3 regions of the Marinobacter bohaiensis genome follow, and region 3 is predicted to be linked to each of the others. Evidence: riboswitches for the same ligand, from Rfam matches in the RefSeq annotation. Region 3 holds a riboswitch; each other region holds the start of a gene.
The links. A riboswitch is a leader RNA that binds a small molecule or an ion and turns the genes downstream of it on or off. The one in region 3 is predicted to bind cobalamin.
Positions count from the first base shown of each region.

Region 1: linked by a shared signal. The riboswitch ahead of DKK67_RS13555 (ABC transporter substrate-binding protein) and the one ahead of DKK67_RS20385 (ribonucleoside-diphosphate reductase subunit alpha) in region 3 are both predicted to bind cobalamin.
Region 2: linked by a shared signal. The riboswitch ahead of DKK67_RS18850 (TonB-dependent receptor domain-containing protein) and the one ahead of DKK67_RS20385 (ribonucleoside-diphosphate reductase subunit alpha) in region 3 are both predicted to bind cobalamin.

Region 1 is NZ_QGEH01000002.1:177,685-179,879, reverse strand. It holds gene DKK67_RS13560 (FecCD family ABC transporter permease) at 1-257, opposite strand, end outside; gene DKK67_RS13555 (ABC transporter substrate-binding protein) at 254-1,324, opposite strand; cobalamin riboswitch at 1,477-1,690, opposite strand; gene DKK67_RS13550 (heme NO-binding domain-containing protein) at 1,876-2,195, shown strand, end outside.
Region 2 is NZ_QGEH01000005.1:141,768-143,962, forward strand. It holds gene DKK67_RS18850 (TonB-dependent receptor domain-containing protein) at 1-939, opposite strand, end outside; cobalamin riboswitch at 1,068-1,255, opposite strand; gene DKK67_RS18855 (hypothetical protein) at 1,569-1,931, shown strand; gene DKK67_RS18860 (ABC transporter ATP-binding protein) at 1,954-2,195, opposite strand, start outside.
Region 3 is NZ_QGEH01000007.1:39,362-41,556, reverse strand. It holds gene DKK67_RS20390 (DUF3047 domain-containing protein) at 1-439, opposite strand, end outside; cobalamin riboswitch at 567-747, shown strand; gene DKK67_RS20385 (ribonucleoside-diphosphate reductase subunit alpha) at 882-2,195, shown strand, end outside.

The DNA of each region.
Region 1 (2,195 bases), on a different contig from region 3:
CCGGAGCCACAGCAGGCGGCGACGATGGCGCGGCTGAGCCGGTAGCTCCAGATGATGCCGGCATCGATCCGGTCCACGGCGTAGCCCGCTCCCCACAGGTGGTTGGCGAGCACCTTGAGGATGGTCTCGATGGGAATCCGGGTCTCGCCGATGGCGGTACCGGCGACCAGCGCAGTCAGCAGTACCGTCGGCGCCAGCCAGAACCAGTGCAGGCGCGGTGCCGTCAGTGGCCAGATCGTCGCGAGGGCGCGGATCATCGGTCGAAGGTCATCTCCGCCAGGGATTCAGACAGCGCTTCCAGGCCAAAGATGGTGCGCAGGGTGGCGCTCATGGCGTGGGCATCCATCTGCACGATGCGGCCTTCCTTGACGGCGGTCATCTGGCTGGCGACGGGATCGGTGCGCAGGAACTCCAGTTTCTTTTCCACGTCGTCGGCGGGGAAGCGGCGACGGTCCATGCGGGCGACGACGATGATGTCCGGGTCGGCCTTGGCGATGGACTCCCAGCCCACGGTGGGCCATTCCTCATCGGACTCGATCACGTTGCGGATGCCCAGTTTGTCCATCATGTAGCCCGGTGCGCCCAGGCGGCCGGCGACGTAGGGATCGATTTCCAGGTCGGCGGAGGAGAACCAGAACACGGCGGACAGGTCGTCCGGCAGATCCAGGTCGCGGGCGCGCGCGACAGCCTTGCTCTCGCGGGCTTTGAGGTCGGCCACCAGCTCGTCGCCGGCGTTTTCCACGTCGTAGATGGTCGCCAGTTCGTGGATCCCCTTGTAGACGGAATCCGTTGAAAACGCGGCGACGCGGGTGCCGTCACCGCCGGTGGAGTTGTCCTTGGTGTCGCAGTCCGCCGGCAGGATGTAGGTGTTGATGCCCAGGTCGTGGAACTGGTCGCGAGTGGCGACGATGCCGGTGGGGCCAACGTGCCACTCGTACTGGACCGCCACCAGGTCCGGCTTGTGATTGACCACGGCTTCGAAGCTGGGGTCGTTGTCGGCGATGCGCTCTATCTGGTCGTTGAGGGCCCTGTATTCCGGCAGCACCGGGTTGAACCACACCGACGTGGCGGACACTTTGTTGCCCAGCCCCAGCGAGTAGAGCATCTCGGTGGCGGACTGGCCGATGGTGACGGTGCTCTGCGGGGCGGCGTCGAATTCGATGTCACGGCCGCAGTTGGTCAGGGTCAATGGGTAGTCGGTGGCCGCTGCAAGCGGCGTGTAGAGGGCCGCTATCGCCAGAAGTAAGCCGCGCAGCGGTCGAGTCGCGTCTGCGGCCCGTTGAAAACGGCTGTTTTGATGGCCTGCTGATTGAGGGGAAGTCATGTCAGTCCCGATCTCCGTTGTCGCTATATGGTTATGTTATAACATAACAGTTAGCTGAGGTTGCAATCGGGGGGATGGAAACGCGTCGGGTCGGCTGGCAGATCGCTGAGATGGGAATCGTCCTTCCTGAACCCCGGGGCACCCCGCCCGGATGGGTGAACGTCGTGTCGGCAGGTCTCCTGACTGACGGGTCGTGGCTGCGCCCGGCCTTCCCGGGGATTCCCAGTGGCGCGGATGGGCGTGGCTCGCCGCCTACAGTTGCGGGGGCAGTTTCGTTTCGCGGCGGGGCCGCGGCGAATTCCCTGGTCGGGAGCGTCTTGCGATGCTCCGTGCTTCCCGAAGGAAACCGACGGATGGAGCATAAACAGCTTGGCGGGCCGGAGCAAGTCGGGACGCTCTTGAATACGCGCTTCGGCCCGTCATGGCGGCTAAAGGTGAGTGTAAAACCTTATAAAGTGGCCCTGCATCGGTCCGGAGGTTCGCCTAGACTGGGGGCCTGGCCGGAACCACCCGACGTTGCCCGGCCCCGGCACGGTAGAGTATCGATAGGCATGATTGGATTGATCCAGAAAGTCTTACTGGAACTGGTGGAAAGCGAAGGCGGACCGGAGGCCCTGGCAGAGGTCCGGGCCAAGGCGGAACTGGCCCCGGGCCAGGATTTCCGGATCGACACCGACTACGACGACGGGCAGTGCCTGCGTCTGATCCGGGCGGCCCAAAGCCATTTCCAGCTGGACGAAGAGGCCCTCTGGGCGCTCTACGCCGACTATTTCATCAACATTTCCCGGCGCATGTTCCCCATGTTCTATCAGGTGTCCGGTTCGGCGCGGGATTTCCTCAAGCGCCAGCCGGCCGTGCACGCCACCCTCGC
Region 2 (2,195 bases), on a different contig from region 3:
ATCGGATTGAACCAGGTACTGGCGGCGCCGGGTTTCATAGTCGAAGTAATCCGCCTGGTCGATGAAGTTGTCGTTGTCCTCGCGCCCGTAGCCGATCTGGGCGTGCAGGGTGACATCGTCGCTGGCGGCAAAATCGGCGAAAACCCGCCCGGACTGCTGCACGAACTCGTTCCAGTAGCGCTGATCGGCTGTACCGAAAACGCTGTCGTAATCGTTCTCGCCCTGGGCGTGCATCGCGTTGAGGCCGAGCGACAACCGATCATTGACGCGCTGATCCACGCTGGCGCTGAACGACTGGCTCTCGAAACCGTCGTCATCGCGCTGGTTGCTGACCGGCTGGGAATCCACACCGTCGGTCTCATACATCGACGCCGACAGACTGTAGGCCGTATCGCCGGTGCGGCCCGAGAAGTGCTGGGTCAGGCGCGAGGTGCCCTCGGTACCGGCGCTGACTTCCGAAATGGCTTCCGGCTCCGGCGTGCCCCGGCGCGTGAAGATCTGGATCACCCCACCGATGGCCTCGGAGCCGTAGAGGCTGGAGCGCGGACCACGCACCACTTCGATGCGATCCACCAGCGCCAGGGGAATGTTTTCCAACTGGGCCGTGCCCGCCGTTGCACCGCCGACTTTCAGGCCGTCCACCAGCACCAGCACGTGATCGGAGTTCGAACCCCGCATGAACACGCTGGACTGCTTGCCGGCACCACCACTCTGGGACACGGTCACGCCGGGAACACCGCGCAACAGGTCCTCGATGCTGCTGGCCGTGCTGCGCTGGATGTCCTGCCGGCTGATGACCGTCACCGAGGCGTTCACCTCGTCGGCCGTTTGCGCGGTCCGGGTCGCGGTCACCACAAGGGGATTGAGGATATCCGCGTTGAGCGGGGCGGCAAGACAGCCGGTCATCAGGCCGGCGGCCAGGGAAAAGGGCTTGTTCACAGAGAGCGTCCTGGGTTCGCATCCGGTTCAGTCGAAGCCGGTGGACGGAGGACGCGCGGTTACGGGATGGGCAACCACCGGTGACGCCCTCCGCAGCACCGCATGCACCGGCCAGGATCAGAGAGATCCCTGCCGGGAAGCAGGTGGCCGGTCTCCGGACTCATTCCTTCCCCGGGGATCGGGGGCCGGCAGCGCCTTCCCGGACCGGAGGTCCAGTGGCCTTGCTGCTGCAGAGGAATTTACCGTTGCGGGGGCAGCACTGGGTTTGCACCAGTTTCCCGTTTCACTCGCCGTGCGAGCACCGCCTGCCAATTGACGCCGGTGACGCAGGCGTCACCGAACTTGCCGGGACTTTAGGAGGACTGGCTCACCGGGTCAACGCATTTTCCCGGATTTTCTCATTCCCCTGCACGCCCGCCGAACTCACCACAACGGTGCAGACAGAACCCGTGATGCGTCATGGCGGTGCGCAACTCCGTGCAAAGCTGATGTTTTCGCCTTTTATTTCAGGATTTTAACGATAGGCACATTTTTAGCTTAATATTCAGGGTCGATAACGCGCACGCTCTGATCCCCCCACAGGCTCGGGACCGTCCAGACGCAAGAGCGCTTTGAAATGAGGTACGACAATGACGACGCTAGCAGCAGAACGCAGTTGGCTACTGGATCGCGGACTCCTCAAACTCGTCCACCAGTGCCGCCGACTGATCCTGGCGGAATTCGGCGTTAAGCTTCACCTGACCGACAACGACCTGGAGGACCAGTTGGCGTCCTACGCCAGGCAGTCCCGCTCCAGCCACCTGAACAATGCCTGGGAAGAGCTCAAGAAACAGGTTCCGGATCTGGCCGAGCAGGACGACGACAAGCCGCGCAATTACCGCGGCCAGGAGTTGGCGGAGCCGGCCGCGGCGGCCAAGAAAGAGGAACCGGCCAGCAGCAGCAAGACCCGCACCATCACCTACCGGGGCCGCAAAATGGAAGTGCCCGCCTGATCGCGGCACGCCGACGGCGCGTTCAATCCACCGGGTCGGGAGTCCATCGCGGCGCGGGCCGCCAGAAGCTGTCCCCGCCCTCGCCGACCCGCTCGACCGGATAGCTGTAGACCCGCTGCAGGCGCTCCGACGACAGCATTTCAGACGCCGAACCGGCATCGTGGTGACCGTCGGGATACAGTAACAGGACCCGGTCGGCGTAGCGTGCCGCCAGGTTGATGTCGTGAACGGTCATGACCACTAACCGCCGCTGCTCCCGCGCCA
Region 3 (2,195 bases):
GCAGGGCGTCGCCGTGAACCAACTCCACCGCTTTGCGTTTGGCCCGCTCGAAAAAACCCGCCTTGTCCGGTTCGAAGGCAAACGCCACGTAGATCCGGGCCGGATAGTCGTCACCGTCCTTGCGGCGTGCGTCCCCCTTTGCGTAAACGCCGTCCACTTTCCAGCGCCAGTGCAGCACCAGCTTTTCACCGGGCTCGATGTCGACCCGGTGAATCAGTCCCGAGGCGCCGCCGTCGGTGTCCGCGCGCAGCACTTGGGTACCCTGGTCGTCGACCAGTCGGTAGCGGGTGTGGGTATCGATATCGGGGAAGGTCAGCGGGGTCCAGCCGTCGTCCAGGGTCTGCAGGGTGGAGAAGGGCGTCAGCGACTCGGCGGTGGCCGGAACGCTCTGCAGCGCCAGCGCCGCCGCCAGTAGGGATGTGGCCATTCGTATCAACATTGGCTTGTTCCTGTCAGGCTTCATCTATATAGTGCTCTTATCCTTGGTTAGACACCAGATCTAGTGGTTTATCGTTAACCAGCGCACTGCCAACCGGGAGTCGTAAGGCGCTCCCGGCTGCACAGCGCCGTTATCCACAACCTCTGGTGTCCGGGAATCCGGTGAGAATCCGGAACTGACGCGCAGCGGTATTGGGGCACGAGCGTGACACGATGACACTGGCATCTGCTGGGAAGTCGTTACGCGAGGCGAACCGGAACGGTTCAGACCCCTGAGTCCGAAGACCTGCCAGGGAGGTGTGGCCCCACCAATGGGACCACGCGACTGCACCTTCGCGACTCAGGGTGAGCAGCAAACGGCAATGCGACTCCACCCTCCGTGGAGGTCTGCCGTCCTGCGTACGCGAAGGTAAGTTTTTTGACCACGCGTACCCAGGAGAATCATGATGCCCAGCGCTGCTGCCGCTCCAACCGATGCCCAGGAACAGACCCTGGCCCTCCGAGTCATCAAGCGAAACGGCCAGTTGGTCGATTTCGATGCCAGCAAGATCAGTGTCGCCATCACCAAGGCGTTCCTCGCCGTGGAAGGCGAGAAAGCCGCCGGTTCCGCCCGTATCCACGACAGCGTTCGCCGCGTCAGCCGTCAGGTCATCCAGGCTTTGAGCCGGCGCCTGCAGGCTGGCGGCACCGTGCACATCGAAGACATTCAGGATCAGGTGGAACTGGCCCTGATGCGCGCCGAGGAACAGAAGGTGGCCCGGGCCTACGTGCTGTACCGCGAAGCCCACGCCCAGGAACGTGCCACCCAGGCGCCGGTGGAAGCCCATCCCACCCTGACGGTCTCCCTGGCCAACGGCCAGACCGTGCCGCTGGACGTGGGCCTGATGAAACATCAGGTGGAGCAGGCCTGCGCCGGACTGGACGCGGTGGACGCCGAAAGCGTGGTGGAAGACGCCGTGCGCAACCTCTACGACGGCATTCCCGAGAAAGACGTGCTCAACGCCCTGGTCATGACCGCCCGCGGGCGCATCGAGCAGGAGCCGGACTACAGTGCCGTCACCGCCCGCCTGCTGCTGGAACAGCTGCGTCTGGAGGCCGGTCAGGCCCTGTCCCTGCCGCTCGATCAGACCCTGGCCGAGGTTTATCCACAGGCGCTGTCCAGTTTCATCGGTTTCGGGATCGAGCGTGAGCTGCTGGACCCGGCCCTGGGCGAGTTCGACCTGGAGCGCCTGGGCGCTGAAATCAAACCCGAGCGCGACCGGCAGTTCGGCTTCCTCGGCCTGCAGACCCTGTACGACCGCTACTTCGTCCATTTCGAGGACAAGCGCCTGGAGCTGCCGCAGGTCTTCTTCATGCGTGTCGCCATGGGCCTGGCTTTGCGCGAGGACGACCGCAACGCCCGCGCCATCGAGTTCTACGATCTGCTGTCGTCGTTCGACTACATGGCTTCCACGCCGACGCTGTTCAACAGTGGCACCCGGCACTCGCAGCTGTCCTCCTGCTACCTGACCACCGTGTCCGACGACCTGGAAGGCATCTACGGCGCCATCAAGGACAACGCGCTGCTGTCCAAGTGGGCCGGCGGCCTGGGCAACGACTGGACGCCGGTGCGTTCGCTGGGCTCCCATATCAAGGGCACCAACGGCCGCAGCCAGGGCGTCGTGCCGTTCCTGAAAGTGGTCAACGACACCGCCGTGGCGGTCAACCAGGGCGGCAAGCGCAAGGGCGCGGTCTGCGCTTACCTGGAAAGCTGGCAC